Regions from separate parts of the Streptomyces odontotermitis genome, predicted to be linked through region 2. Evidence: riboswitches for the same ligand, from Rfam matches in the RefSeq annotation. Region 2 holds a riboswitch; each other region holds the start of a gene.

Region 1 (4,711 bases), on a different contig from region 2:
GCGAGCTGTTACAGCGGCCGTTAACGCGCGCCCCCGCGGGGTAGGCGAAGGCAGCGGGGCAGCCAGGGAGGGGAGGCTGATGTGGACCGCAGCACGGAACTCCGGCTGGCGGAAGTCGTGGTGGAGAGCGCGGACACACTGCGGGACGACTTCCGGGCCGAGCACTATCTGCGGGGCATGGCCGACCACTGTGTGGAGCTGTTCGGCGCGCACACCGCCGGAGTGATGTTCACCCACCGCACGGGCGAGAGCCGCACCATCGCGCTCGCCCCCAGCAGCCACCAACAAGAGGTCGCGATAGCCCTGTTGAGGTCCCAGAGGAGCGACGGGCCGTGCGTGGAGAGCTACAGCACCGGCACGACGGTGGCGCCCGTGCGGCTCACCGAGAGGGTGACGGCGATCCGCTGGCCCGAGTTCACCGCACAGGCCCTGGAGCACGGCGTCACGATGACGTACGCGGTGCCGATGCGCCGCGGCGAGTCCGTGTTCGGCGTGCTCAATGTCTTCCTCGCCAGGCAGGCCACTCCCAACGGTGAGGTGCGGTGCGCCGAGATCCTGGCGAGCGCGGCCGCCCTCGGGCTGCACAACCACGAGGCGTACGCCGGCTACCGCACGCTCAGCAGGCAGTTGGAGACGGCGCTGACCAGTCGCATTCGCGTCGAACAGGCCAAAGGCATACTCGCCGAGCGCTGGCGCACCGGAATGGAGCCCGCCTTCGCGGCCCTGCGCGGCTACGCACGCAGGGAACGCCTGGCCATCGACCGCGTCGCGGGCGAGCTGATCGAGGGAAAGCTCAACGACGCGGCGCTGCGCCCCGGCAGGTCCGGACCTGATGAAACCGAACCCCTCTGAACTGTGGCGATCACGCAGGGCGATCCGGCCACGACTTGGCGTCAAACGCCCCCTAGGCCGGGAGGCATATTCGCTCTAGAGTCGGTTCTGACGGCCCAAGCCCCCGGCCGGATCAGGCTGAACCTGCCCACCCCGCAAGCGGGTCGGCACCACAGCTCCCGCGCCGGCGCCGGGTTACTCCCGCGACTCGTGCGCGCGCGGTGGAGGACCAGCCCGGTCGACGGTTCCGGGGGGAGCGGTCCGTCGACCGGGCGACGGTCCACCGTCGCAAGCGGGCTTGCGCAGGTCGCAGGGGGCGCAGAGGCGCGGACGTGGTTGACAGTGTCCATGCCGGACTGGGACTCTCCGGGACGACAAGTCCATACATCGAGGCGACGGTTGACAGGAACCCGGTGCGATTCCGGGGCGGTCCCGCCACTGTGACCCCGTGCGTGCTCCCCAGACGTGCGCGGAAGTCAGGAACTGAGCCGTCGTCCTCCTGCCATGGGGCGTGGAAACCCCAGAAGGAGGCCCACCCGGTATGTCTCTGCACACTGCACCGACCACCGACACCACGGCGGCCCAGGCCGCCGCGACCCAGACGCGCGACTGGCTCATCGCCTCCGGCGCGGCGATCCTCGCGCTGATCGCGCTGTACGCGGTGTTCATCGACAACGGCTCGCTGATCTCGGCGACCGGCAGCTACCTGCACGAGTTCGCGCACGACGGCAGGCACCTCTTCGGTGCCCCCTGCCACTGACGGGCGGGCGATCTCAGCACCATGTCCTCCCCGACACCTGTACTCCCCCTGCTCGGGCGCGGGTTGGCGGCGGGAGGGGCGGCGGGCCTCGCGGCCGGTCTCTTCTCCCTCCTCCTCGCCGAGCCCCTGATGGACCGCGCGATCCGCGCCGAGGAGAAGCGCACGGCCGCCGAGGAGCACGCGCACGGCGCCGGCCAGTCCATGCAGCACCACGAGGAGCTCTTCACCCGCTCGACCCAGCACCTCGGCCTGGTCGTCGCCGCTGTCGTCGCCGGTCTCGCGATCGGCGTGCTGTTCGCGGTGGCGTACGCCCTGGTGCACCGGCGCGCTCCGCAGACGTCCCCCTGGCCGCGCGCCCTGACCTTCGCGACGGCCGCGTTCGTCGCGGTCTCGCTCCTGCCGGGCCTGCGCTACCCGGCTAACCCGCCGGGCGTCGGCGACTCCGGCACGGTCGGCGACCGGCAGGCGATGTGGCTGGCATCGGTCGCGATCGGCGTGCTCGGCATGTTCCTGGCCTGGCAGGTGTACGTGCGCCTGGCCGCCAAGTCCCTTCCGGTGCGCCAGATCGCCGTGGCCCTCACGACGGTCGCCGTGCTCGCGCTGCTCTTCGCGCTGCCCGACAACCCGGACCCCGTTCCGGTGGACGCGACGCTGCTGTGGGACTTCCGGATGCTGTCGCTCGCCTCGCACGTGCTGCTGTGGGCGGTGTTCGCGGCGGTCTTCGGCGGACTCGGCCTGCGCGCGGCCGCCAAGTCGGCCTCGGCGGAGGGCGGTTACGCCCGCACGTCCCCGAACACGGTCTCCGTGGAGCCCACGGCCTGACGTCCCGGTCGAGGGCGGCCCCGCGGCGGGACCGGGGCCGCCGTCACCGTCACCCACGCTCCGTGAGGCGCCCCGCGAGACGCTCCGCGATGGCCTGCGCGCACTCCAGCGACTCCCGGCCCGCGGTGTCGACCTCCATGTCGTAGCGCACGCCCTGGTGCACCGACTCGGCCTGCCCCGCGGCCATTCCGGCGGCCCGGTCGCCCCGCGCCAGCTCGCGCGCGGCCGCCACCTCGGGGGCGCAGCGCACGCCCACCCACAGCACGGGCACGTCCACGAGCGCCTTATCCCAGCGGGCCTGCGAGGCGGCGCCCCCGAGGAAGACCTCGTCGACGATCACCCGCGCCCCGGCCCGTGCCATCGCGGCGATCCCCTCGATCCACGCGGCCTCAAGCGCGCGGAACTCCGCCCCCACGCTCACCGCGCCGTCCGCCGCGATGTCGAGGCCCGCGTCCGACGCCTTCATCGACGCGGGCAGGGCGTCCACGAAGGTGTCGCAGCCGAAGGTCAGCCAGGGCTCCGCGAGCACGGCCTGCAGACAGCGCGCGATGCCCGACTTCCCCGCGCTGGAACCGCCGTTGAGCACGATCACTTGTCCCGTCACGGACGCCACTGTAGGCACGGTCACCCGCGCCACCCACTCCATTTCAGCGGCGGACGCCCGTCAGGTACGCGGACACCACCACGTTCGCCGTGTACCGGCGCTGCGCGTGGTCGAAGGTCCCGCCGCAGGTGATCAGGCGCAGCTCCGCGCGGCCGTCCTCGTGCGGGCCGTACGCCGCCTTCGCGTCGAAGCCGTCGCGCCGGTGCACCCGTACGTCGTCGACGGTGAACTCGGCGACCGTGCCGTCGTCCCGGGCCACCCCGATCCGCTCGCCGGGTTTGAGCGCGCTGAGGTGGTAGAAGACGGCGGGCCGCGTCTCGGTGTCGACGTGGCCCACGAGCAGGGCGGCGCCCGCCGCGCCGGGCCGGGTGCCGCCGCCGTACCAGCCGACCGAGTCCGCCTGCGCGAACGGCGGCGGGTCGATCGCGCCCTCCGCGTCGAGCCCGCGCGCCGTCACCGCGGCGCGCACGTCGAGCGCGGGGATGTCGACGCGCTGCGGACGGGCGGGGTCCAACGCCTCGTGCGCGGGCGGGAGTTCGACGCCGAAGGGCCGCCCGACCGCCGCCACGTCGCCCGCGGCGGGTTCGGAGAGGCCGCCCCGGAGGTCGACGGCGTCGCTCCCCCACAGGCAGAGTCCCCCGATGAGCACGGCCCAGGCGGCACCCATGAGCAGCCGCCCGGAGCCCGGCCTGTCGCTGGTCACCGCGCGCTCACCCCGCTCTCAACTCCGCTCTCACTCGGAGCGGCGCCGGCGGACGCTGCGGAACGCGACGGCCACCGCCGCGACACCGGCGAGCACCAGGCCGATGACCGCGTGCCGGGTGCCGGGCCCCGCCTCGCTCGCCTCGGCCGAGGCGGCCGGTCCCGCGAGGTGCGACTCGGCGAGGTGCGACTCCGCGAGGCGGGCGGTGCCGCCACCGCCGGCCCGGACCGGCGAGACCGGGGCCGGGTTGTTGCGGATGACCTGCACGGTGCCCGCGCCCTGGTGGGGGTGGCCGTCGCAGGTGATGGTGACGGAGTAGCTCCCCGAGACCCCGTACTTGATCTTCGTCGTGCCGTTGAGCGAGTACTTGTCCCCGTCCCGCCCGGTCAGCCGGGCGTCGTACTCGAACGCCCCCGAACTGGCCGACCCCGTGGTCCCGTCACACCCGTCGGCCCGCACCTCGACCTGGGCCCCCGGGCCGGCGCTGGACGGCGTGACGGTGGCCTGCACGGACCCATGGTCATGGGCCTGAGCGGGCCCGACGGGCAGAGCGACGGCAAGAGCGACGGCCGCCCCCACGCCACCCAGAGCAAACGAAGATATACGCATGGTGAACCTCCTGTTACCGAGGTTCACGTGGAGTAACAGCCCTCGCATCCCGGGCGACCCGTTAGGGGCGCGGGGAACTGCGCGAGAAACCCCCACCGGCGGTCAGCCGGCAGTCAGCGGACAGTCCCGAGCCGTGGGCCGCAGTCAGACCAGATCCACCAGGTCAGCGATGGAATCAACGACCTGCGACGGAGTGAACGGGTACTTCTCGATGTCCGGCCGGTCGGTCAGCCCGGTGAGCACCAGGAACGTCCGCATCCCCGCCTCCAGTCCGGCAAGGACATCCGTGTCCATGCGGTCCCCGATCATCGCGCTCGTCTCCGAGTGCGCCCCGATCGCGTTGAGCCCCGTCCGCATCATCAGCGGATTCGGCTTCCCCGCG
Region 2 (4,711 bases):
GCACGGCGGCGCCAACGAAGCCGTGATGCGCATGCTGGACGAGATCGGCGACCCCGCGCGCGCCGAGGAGTGGCTGGACGAGGCCCTCGCCGCCCGCCGCAGGATCATGGGCTTCGGCCACCGCGTCTACAAGGACGGCGACTCCCGCGTCCCGGTCATGCAGGACGCCCTGGACCGCCTGGTCGCCCGCGCCGCCGACCCGGAGACCACCCGCCTCGCCACTCTGCACACGGCCCTGCGCGACGCCATGCTCGCCCGCAAGTCCCTCCACCCGAACCTGGACTACCCGGCGGGCCTCGCCTACCACCTGATGGGCTTCGACACCCCGGCCTTCACACCGATCTTCGTGATGAGCCGCATCACCGGCTGGACGGCCCACATCACCGAGCAGCTCGCCCACAACGCGCTGATCCGGCCCCTCGCCTCGTACGCGGGGCCGGACCAGCGGACGCTGCCTGTCAGGACGGGGTGATGCCGGTCAGGACGGGGTGATCTCCTCGCGGACCGTACGGGCGGCGGCCACCAGGCTCTCCAGGGACGCCCGGGTCTCGGGCCAGCCGCGGGTCTTCAGGCCGCAGTCCGGGTTGACCCAGAGCCGCTGCGGCGGAATGGCCTCAAGTCCCTTGCGGAGCAGGGCCGCCGCCTCCTCCGCGCTGGGGATGCGCGGCGAGTGGATGTCGTAGACCCCTGGCCCGGCCTCGCGCGGATAGCCGTGCGCCGCGAGCTCGCGCGCCACCTGCATGTGGGAGCGGGCGGCCTCCAGGCTGATCACGTCGGCGTCGAGGTCGTCGATGGCCTGGACGATGTCGCCGAACTCCGCGTAGCACATGTGCGTGTGGATCTGCGTGGCCGCGCGCACGCCGCTCGTGGTCAGCCGGAACGCCTCCGTCGCCCACGCCAGGTAGGCCGGGTGGTCGGCGGCGCGCAGCGGCAGGGTCTCGCGCAGGGCGGGCTCGTCGACCTGGATGACCGACGTCCCGGCCGCTTCGAGGTCCTCGACCTCGTCCCGCAGCGCGAGGGCCACCTGGCGCGCGGTGTCGCCGAGCGGCTGGTCGTCGCGGACGAAGGACCAGGCGAGCATCGTCACCGGGCCGGTCAGCATGCCCTTGACCGGCCGGTCGGTGAGCGAGTTCGCGTACGCCGTCCAGCGCACCGTCATCGGCTCGGGCCGGGAGATGTCGCCCGCCAGGACCGGCGGGCGCACATAGCGGGTGCCGTAGGACTGGACCCAGCCGTGCTGCGTGGCGAGATAGCCGGTGAGCTGCTCGGCGAAGTACTGGACCATGTCGTTGCGTTCGGGCTCGCCGTGCACCAGGACGTCGATGCCCGCCTTCTCCTGGAAGGCGAGGACGTCGCGGATCTCGGCCTCGATGCGCTCCTCGTACGCGGCCGTGTCGATCCGTCCGGCGCGCAGGTCGGCGCGGGCGGTGCGCAACGCGCCGGTCTGCGGGAACGAGCCGATCGTGGTGGTCGGAAGGAGTGGCAGGCCGAGCTGGGCGCGCTGGGCCTCGGCCCGCCGCTCGTACGGCGCCGAGCGGCGGCCGTCCGCGTCCGTGACGGCGGCGGCGCGGGCGCGCACCGCCGGGTCGTGGGTGATCGCCGAGCCTGCGCGCGAGGCCAGGTCGGCGCGGTTCGCGGCGAGTTCGGCGGCGATGGTGTGGATGCCGCGGGCCAGGCCGCGGGCGAGCGTGACGACCTCCGCCGACTTCTGCTTCGCGAAGGCCAGCCAGCGCAGGATCTGCGGTTCGATGTCCCGCTCGGCGGCCGCGTCGAGCGGCACGTGCAGCAGTGAGCAGGAAGCCGCCACGTCGACCCGGCCGGCCAGACCCAGCAGGGTGCCGAGCGTCGCGAGGGACTTCTCGAAGTCGTTGATCCAGATGTTGCGGCCGTCGACGACGCCCGCGACGAGCCGCTTGCCAGGAAGACCGCCGACGGCCGCGAGGTCGTCGAGGTTGGCGGCGGCGGCCCCGGTGAAGTCCAGGGCAAGGCCGTCCACCGGCGCCTTGGCCAGGACGGGCAGCGCGTCGCCGAGCCGGTCGAAGTACGAGGCGACCAGGAGCTTCGGCCGGTCCGTGAGCGCGCCGAGGTCCCGGTAGGCGCGCTCGGCGGCGCCCAGTTCGGCCGGGGTGCGGTCCTGGACGAGGGCGGGCTCGTCCAGCTGCACCCAGTCGGCACCCGCCGCGCGCAGGTCGGCGAGGACCTCCGCGTACACCGGCAGGAGCCGGTCGAGCAGGGTCAGCGGCACGAAGTCGGCGGCGACGCCCGGCGCGGGCTTGGCGAGCAGCAGGTAGGTGACCGGGCCGACGAGGACCGGCCGCCCGTTGTGGCCGAGTGCCAGGGCCTCCTTGAGCTCGGCGACCTGCTTCGTGGAGTCGGCGGTGAAGACCGTGTCCGGTCCCAACTCCGGGACCAGATAGTGGTAGTTGGTGTCGAACCACTTGGTCATCTCCAGCGGCGCCACGTCCTGGGTGCCGCGCGCCATCGCGAAGTATCCGTCGAGGCTGTCGGCGGCGACGGGCGTGCGGTGGCGGTCGGGGACGGCGCCGACCATGACGCTGGTGTCCAGGACGTGGTCGTAGTACGAGAAGTCGCCGGTCGGCACCTCGTGGAGGCCGGCGTCGGCGAGCTGCCGCCAGGTGGCGCTGCGCAGTTCGGCGGCGGTGGCGCGGAGGGCGTCGGCGTCGACGCGGCCCTTCCAGTAGCCCTCGATCGCCTTCTTCAGTTCCCGGTTCTGGCCCTGGCGGGGGTAGCCGTACACGGTGGCCCGTGCTGCCGCGGCTGCGGGCTTGGTGGTCACGGAGATCTCCTTCGCGAGATGAATCCCTGAGATCCCGGGGACGGGACGAGAGCGCGAAGGGCGACGGACCCGGCGGGGCGAGCGTGCACGGCACGGCACGGTTCGTCCGCCTGGTATGTACGCCGACCCGCCCTCGAGGTCACCGGGATGTCCGTGCACGAGTGGTTCGTGCGCGGGCAGTTGGCAGGTCTTCGGACTCGCGGGCGCGTCCTCACGTGGAGGACATCTACTGGCCGTCGCTTCCCAGCCCCTTCCCGGGGCCAGTGCGTGTGACGGCGGTCGTTCCCGCTCACCGCTGCGGGGCAGTCCCGGATTCCCACCGGGTTCCCTCTTGCGACGCTCCCGCCTGGCGGGCGGGGCGAACCAGCTGCACGGGCCACCCTACCTAACGGTCGCGATCTCCTTCCGCCGCTGCGGGGGAGACGTCCGCCGTCGCAGGAGCGGCGTCCGCTGTCGTACGGGAGACCAGCCGCTCATAGCGCTGCCGGGCGGCCTGCGGGGTGCCGAGACCGAGGCCGAAGGCGATCTCCGGCCAGGTCATGCCGCGGCCGCGCGCCATCTGCAGGAGCCCGGCCTCCAGTTCGTCCATCTCGCCGCGCGCCAGCGGTATCAGGGTCAGCGCGGCGGTGAGGTCCGCGCGGTCCACCTCGGCCTCCCCGTCGGTGAGTTGGGCCGCGCCGCTGAGCAGGAACGACACCAGCCTGATCGCCTCGTGCGGCGCGAGCACCGCGGGGTGGACCTGGCGCCCGCGCTGCGCCGCGTCGGCCGCGTGCCGCTCGGCGATGCGGAAGAGGGCCGCGGGGGCCCGTCGGGCCCGCGCCTGGTCGGGGTCCGGGGGAGTGAACGCGGCGTCGGACGAGGCGAGTTCGGTGGATCCAACTGATGCGGCGGATTCGGCGGGTTCAGGGGCAGAAGTGGGTGCCATGCGTCCAGGGTGGTGGGCCACACAAGAACGCGTCAACGGATTATTGTGAACGGTTTGTTTGCAGGCGGAGGCGGGCCGCCGCGATCTCCGCGTAGGTGTGGTCGCGGTCCTCCCAGTGCGAGCCCTCCACGGACTTGCCGGGCTCCAGGTCCTTGTAGACCTCGAAGAAGTGCGTGATCTCGCGGCGGTCGAACTCGGGGATGTCGCTGATGTCCTGCACGTTCTCGTGCCGGGGGTCGTGCGCGGGCACGCACAGGACCTTCTCGTCGGGCCCCTTCTCGTCGCTCATCACGAACATCCCGATGGCCCGGCAGCGGATGGTGCAGCCGGGGAACGTCCGCTCGCCGGCGAGCACGAGGGCGTCCAGCGGGTCCTCGTCCCGGCCGAGGGTGCCGTCGATGTAGCCGTAGTCGGCGGGGTAGCGGGTGGCGGTGAACAGCATCCGGTCCAGGCGGATGCGCCCGGAGGCGTGGTCCATCTCGTACTTGTTCCTGGACCCTTGGGGAATCTCGATGGTCACGTCGAACTCGGGTCGGTCGGCTCTCTCCATGACGCGACCATCCACCAGCCGGGCGCCCCCGTCTACCCGGCTGCGGGCAGGACCTCGCCGGGCACGGCGCAGGCCCCGACCCACACCTGGGTGATGGCGCTGATGTAGCGCGCCCCGCAGCGGTCGGACGGCACCACGAGCTGGCTGCCCGCCCGGTCCAGGTCCGCGCCGTCCAGCGAGGTGGCGAGCAGGACCGGCACGTCGCCGAAGTCGGCGTCGAGCTCCGCCCAGGACAGCACCGTGTGGTGCCCGTCGCCGCCCCGGACCGCCAGGAGGAAGCGCGAGCGGTCCTTGCGGCGACGGGCGTCGAAGGCGGGACGCGCGTCGGCGACCACGTCCCGCAGCAACGGCCCCTCGAAGACGTGGTGCTGGGGGCCGTTCGTCGCACAGTCGAAGGTGACCTCGGCGCGGTGCGGGGGCCAGCCCCGGCGCAGGTCGG
Region 3 (4,711 bases), on a different contig from region 2:
GCCTTCTCGCGGATCGACGGGATGTTCTCGACCGCGTCGAAGGCCGCCGCGCGGTCCTCCGGGTCGGGCAGATAGGTGTCGAGCAGCGTCAGATAGAACTGGACGTGCACGGCTTCCTCGAAGAGCTGACGGCTCAAGTACAGCCGTGCCTCGGGGGAGTTGATGTGCTTGTAGAGGGTGAGCACCAGGTTGTTGGCGACGATCGAGTCACCCGTCGCGAAGAACGCGACCAGGCGGCCGATGAGGTGCTGCTCCTCCGGCGAGAGCTTCGCCAGGTCGGCGACGTCCGAGTGGAGGTCGACCTCCTCGACGGTCCAGGTGTTCTTGATCGCGTCCCGGTAGCGCTCGTAGAAGTCGGGGTAGCGCATGGGGCGGAGGGTGAGCTCGAAGCCGGGGTCGAGCAGGTTCTTGGACGTCTCCGTCTGAGTGGCTTCGGTCGTCATTACTGGCATGCCTCGCAGGACTCGGGGTTTTCCAGGGAGCAGGCGACGGCCTCGGGGTCGGCGACCTGCTGGGGTACGGGGGCGGTGGCGCGGGCGGCGCGGGCGATCTTCGTGGCCGGGCGCGAGCGCAGGTAGTACGTCGTCTTCAGGCCCTGCTTCCAGGCGTACGCGTACATCGAGGAGAGCTTGCCGATGGTCGGCGTCTCCAGGAACAGGTTGAGCGACTGCGCCTGGTCGAGGAACGGGGTGCGGGCCGCCGCCATGTCGATCAGGCCGCGCTGCGGGAGCTCCCACGCCGTGCGGTACAGCTCGCGCACCTCGGCCGGGACCCAACTGAAGCCCTGCACCGAGCCGTTGGCCTCGCGCAGCGCCTCCCGGGTCTGTGCGTCCCAGACGCCGAGCCGCTTCAGCTCGTCCACCAGGTAGGAGTTGACCTGGAGGAACTCGCCGCTGAGCGTCTCGCGCTTGAAGAGGTTGGAGACCTGCGGCTCGATGCACTCGTAGACGCCCGCGATGGACGCGATGGTGGCGGTCGGCGCGATGGCGAGCAGCAGCGAGTTGCGCATGCCGGTCGCGGCGATCCGCTCCCGCAGCGCCGCCCACCGCTCGGGCCAGGTGAGCTCCACGCCGTAGTGGTCGGGGTGCAGCACACCGCGCGCGGTGCGGGTCTTCTCCCAGGCGGGCAACGGGCCGTTGCGCTCGGCGAGTTCGGCGGACGCCTCGTACGCGGCGAGCATGATCCGCTCCGCGATACGGGTAGACAGGGCGCGCGCCTCGGGCGAGTCGAAGGGCAGCTTCAGCTGGAAGAAGACGTCCTGCAGACCCATGGCGCCGAGGCCCACGGGACGCCACTTGGCGTTCGAGCGGCCCGCCTGCTCGGTCGGGTAGAAGTTGATGTCGACGACGCGGTCGAGGAAGGTCACGGCGGTGCGCACGGTGGCGTCGAGCCGCTCCCAGTCGATGCCACCGTCGATCGAACGGTCCACGAAGGCGCCCAGGTTCACCGAGCCGAGGTTGCAGACGGCCGTCTCCCCGTCGTCCGTCACCTCCAGGATCTCGGTGCACAGGTTCGAGGAGTGGACGGTGTGGCCGGGCTCCGCGGTCTGGTTGGCGGTGCGGTTGGCGGCGTCCTTGAAGGTCATCCAGCCGTTGCCGGTCTGCGCGAGGGTGCGCATCATGCGGCCGTACAAGTCCCGCGCGGGGATGGTCTTCTGGGCCTTCCCCTCGGCCTCGGCCTTCCGGTACGCGGCGTCGAAGTCGTCGCCCCACAGGTCGACGAGGTCGGGCACGTCGGCGGGGGAGAACAGCGACCAGTCCTGGTCGGCGGCGACCCGGCGCATGAACTCGTCCGGGATCCAGTGCGCGAGGTTGAGGTTGTGCGTGCGGCGCGCGTCCTCACCGGTGTTGTCGCGCAGCTCCAGGAACTCCTCGATGTCGGAGTGCCAGGTCTCCAGGTACACCGCCGCGGCGCCCTTGCGGCGCCCGCCCTGGTTCACGGCCGCCACCGAGGCGTCCAGCGTCTTCAGGAACGGGACGATGCCGTTGGAGTGGCCGTTGGTGCCGCGGATCAGCGAACCCCGGCTGCGGATGCGGGAGTACGAGAGGCCGATGCCGCCCGCGTGCTTCGAGAGCCGGGCCACCTGGTGGTAGCGGTCGTAGATCGAGTCGAGCTCGTCCAGCGGCGAGTCCAGCAGGTAGCAGCTGGACATCTGGGGGTGGCGGGTGCCGGAGTTGAAGAGGGTGGGCGAGGACGGGAGGTAGTCCAGGCGGCTCATCAGGCGGTACAGCGCGGCGACTTCGTCCACCGCGCGGTCGCTGCCGTCCTCCGCGAGACCGCTGGCCACGCGGAGCATGAAGTGCTGCGGGGTCTCCACGACCTTGCGGGTGAGCGGGTGGCGCAGCAGGTAGCGGCTGTGCAGGGTGCGCAGGCCGAAGTAGCCGAAGCGGTCGTCGCCGTCGAGGTCGATCAGCGCGTCCAGGCGGGCCGTGTGCGCGGCCACGAACTCCTGGGTGCGGTCGGCGATCAGGCCCTCGCGGTGGCCGACCGCGATCGAGCCGGAGAAGGACGTCACGCCCTGCGAGGCCGCTTCCTCGCGGATGCCGATGGTGAGGAGCCGGGCCGCGAGCCTCGAGTACACCGGGTCCTCGGAGATGAGCCCCGCGGCCGCCTCGGTGGCCAGGTCCCGCAGCTCCGCCTCGTCCGCCTTGGCGGAGCGGCCGCGCAGCGCGGCGGCGGCGACCCGGCCGGGGTCGGCGTCGGGAAGGTCGGCACAGAGGTCGGTGAGGGTACGCAGCAGGGCGGTGCCCGGCGCGTCCTGTACCTTGTCCGCCTGGTCCGCTGCCTTTTCCGCGGCTCGGGCCTGCTGGGCTGAGGCCGGTTCGGCTGGCGCGATGGTCACGTGGAGCACTCCCTCGCTCGGCTCTGGGCCCGAGGGGAGCACGGCGGTGCGGGCGCGTCCGCGCAGGGCGGGGCGCCGCGTCCACCGGCCCATTCCACGAGGCCCGGACGTCTCGGCACCCGGAGCGGATGCACCGGGCGCACTGTCAGCAGGTTCTCGGACTCATGGGTACGACAAAGACGTACACATACACCGTTGCGGGACAGTTCCGGACTTCCACCGGATTCCCCTGCGGCGACAGCGAGGACGAGCATACATCTTGTGCTGGGTTTCGGAGGCAGCACCACATCTTGTGTCGGCTGGGGTGTGGTGAGGGTGGCGGCTTGACGGATCAAGCGGCGCGGGAGGGGCGGTGAGGGCGGGGCGGGGTGCGGCCTGCGCGGCCCTCTGCGGGGCGCTGATCGCGCCGCTCGCGGGCTGCGGGGCGGGCGGCTGGCTCTCGGACGGGCCGCCGAGCGCGGAGGGCGTCGACGGGCGTGCGGGCGCCGCGCAGACGTTCGGCGACGGCCAGTTGGAGGGGGCGCTGCTCGCGGACGACGCCTTCGCCGAGCGCGCGCGGCCGACGGACATCGCGGTGGGGCTCTTCGGCAAGAGCCTCGGGCGCGGCGACTGGGGCTCCTGCGCGCGCGGCAAGGACGCGAACGGCGAGCTGTACGACATGCGGGGTGCGAGCGCGCAGCAGGTGCTGGTCTTCGACGGCGGGGCGGGCGAGGGCGGTGCCGGGGCGGACGAGGCCGACGGAGGGGCGGACGAGACGGGCGGCGGGGCGGATGAAGCAGGCGGCGGGGCGGGCGAGTTGGGTTCGGCGTCCGAGCAGGCGGCGGCGTCCCGGCCGCCCGTGAGCCGGCGCCTCGTCTCGCTGAGTCCCGCTGACGCCGGCCGCTACCTCCAACTCCAGAGCAAGCCGCGGTACTTGTGCCCCGATGTGACGGAGGACACCGAGGCCGCCCCGATCACCCGGCACCACTCGGTCGGACAGCTGCCCCGCATCGGCGACGAGGCGACCCTGGAGACCAGCCGCGTCCTGGGCGGCGACGAGCACGACGGCACGCCCACGCACACCGCCGAGGTCCGCGTCGGCGGAGTGCTGGTCACGGTGAGTGCGGGCACGGCCTAGGGCAGGCTCCCGGGCCTGAGCTCCAACTCGTAGGCCAGCAGCCGCACATCGGGCACCGGAAGCCAGTCCCGCTCCGGTACCCGTACGAAGCCGAGGCGCTCGTAGAGGCGGTGGGCCGCGTGCATCGTGGGCTGGGTCGACAGGATCACGCGGACGCAGCCCTCGACCGCTCGGGCCCGCTCCACACAGGCCCGCACCAGTGCCTCGCCCGCACCCCGGCCGCGCGCGTCGGGGGCGACCGCCAGCATGCGGATCTCGGCCTCGCCGGCCCGCGCCAGTTCCGCCATGGGGCCGCCGGACTCCACGAAGGTGACGCCGCCGAGCACCCGGTCGCCGAGCACTCGGCCGCCGTCGCCCTCGCGGCCGTCCGTGCCTCCCCCGCCCGCGCGGCCGCCTGTGCCGCTCTCGTCCGTGCCGCCCCCGCCCGCGCCGCTCCCGCCCGTGCCGCCGTCCACCGCGACCAGGATGCGCGCGGCGGCGGCCCGGCCCGCGACGTCCCGCAACTGCTCCTCGTAGCCGTCGCTCTCCTCGAAGTCGAGGAGCCCGTCCGCGCGGTACGCCCGCGCCACGACGGCGCCCAGTGCCTCGTACTCCTGCGTGTGCGCCTGCCTGATGGTGAGGTCCATGCCGGGAGTGTCCCGCACGCGTACGACGACGGGCCGCCGGATTTCCCGGCGGCCCGTCCACGTGCAGGGAAGGCTCAGTGGCCCGCGCCCACCTTGGGGAGCTCGACCTGGACGCCCTTGTCGCCC

What was found. Region 2 has a riboswitch for cobalamin ahead of metE (5-methyltetrahydropteroyltriglutamate--homocysteine S-methyltransferase). Riboswitches for the same ligand answer to the same signal wherever they lie in the genome.
Region 1: it holds a riboswitch for cobalamin, as region 2 does, so the genes downstream of both, ACQB60_RS27495 (CbtB domain-containing protein) here and metE (5-methyltetrahydropteroyltriglutamate--homocysteine S-methyltransferase) in region 2, are expected to answer to the same signal.
Region 3: it holds a riboswitch for cobalamin, as region 2 does, so the genes downstream of both, ACQB60_RS41710 (ribonucleoside-diphosphate reductase subunit alpha) here and metE (5-methyltetrahydropteroyltriglutamate--homocysteine S-methyltransferase) in region 2, are expected to answer to the same signal.

What each region holds. Positions count from the first base shown of each region.
Region 1 covers NZ_JBNJLS010000011.1:42,839-47,549, forward strand. The annotation lists gene ACQB60_RS27490 (ANTAR domain-containing protein) at 82-852, shown strand; cobalamin riboswitch at 1,211-1,338, shown strand; gene ACQB60_RS27495 (CbtB domain-containing protein) at 1,373-1,591, shown strand; gene ACQB60_RS27500 (CbtA family protein) at 1,613-2,413, shown strand; gene cpt (chloramphenicol phosphotransferase CPT) at 2,463-3,017, opposite strand; gene ACQB60_RS27510 (class F sortase) at 3,061-3,684, opposite strand; gene ACQB60_RS27515 (hypothetical protein) at 3,751-4,230, opposite strand; gene ACQB60_RS27520 (HAD-IIA family hydrolase) at 4,474-4,711, opposite strand, start outside.
Region 2 covers NZ_JBNJLS010000008.1:189,081-193,791, reverse strand. The annotation lists gene ACQB60_RS23945 (bifunctional 2-methylcitrate synthase/citrate synthase) at 1-472, shown strand, start outside; gene metE (5-methyltetrahydropteroyltriglutamate--homocysteine S-methyltransferase) at 479-2,797, opposite strand; cobalamin riboswitch at 2,963-3,180, opposite strand; gene ACQB60_RS23935 (DNA-binding protein) at 3,183-3,722, opposite strand; gene ACQB60_RS23930 (inorganic diphosphatase) at 3,763-4,272, opposite strand; gene ACQB60_RS23925 (molybdopterin-dependent oxidoreductase) at 4,305-4,711, opposite strand, start outside.
Region 3 covers NZ_JBNJLS010000028.1:6,605-11,315, forward strand. The annotation lists gene ACQB60_RS41705 (ribonucleotide-diphosphate reductase subunit beta) at 1-452, opposite strand, end outside; gene ACQB60_RS41710 (ribonucleoside-diphosphate reductase subunit alpha) at 443-2,842, opposite strand; adenosylcobalamin-variant (AdoCbl-variant) riboswitch at 2,985-3,083, opposite strand; gene ACQB60_RS41715 (hypothetical protein) at 3,195-3,959, shown strand; gene ACQB60_RS41720 (GNAT family N-acetyltransferase) at 3,956-4,585, opposite strand; gene mctP (monocarboxylate uptake permease MctP) at 4,660-4,711, opposite strand, start outside.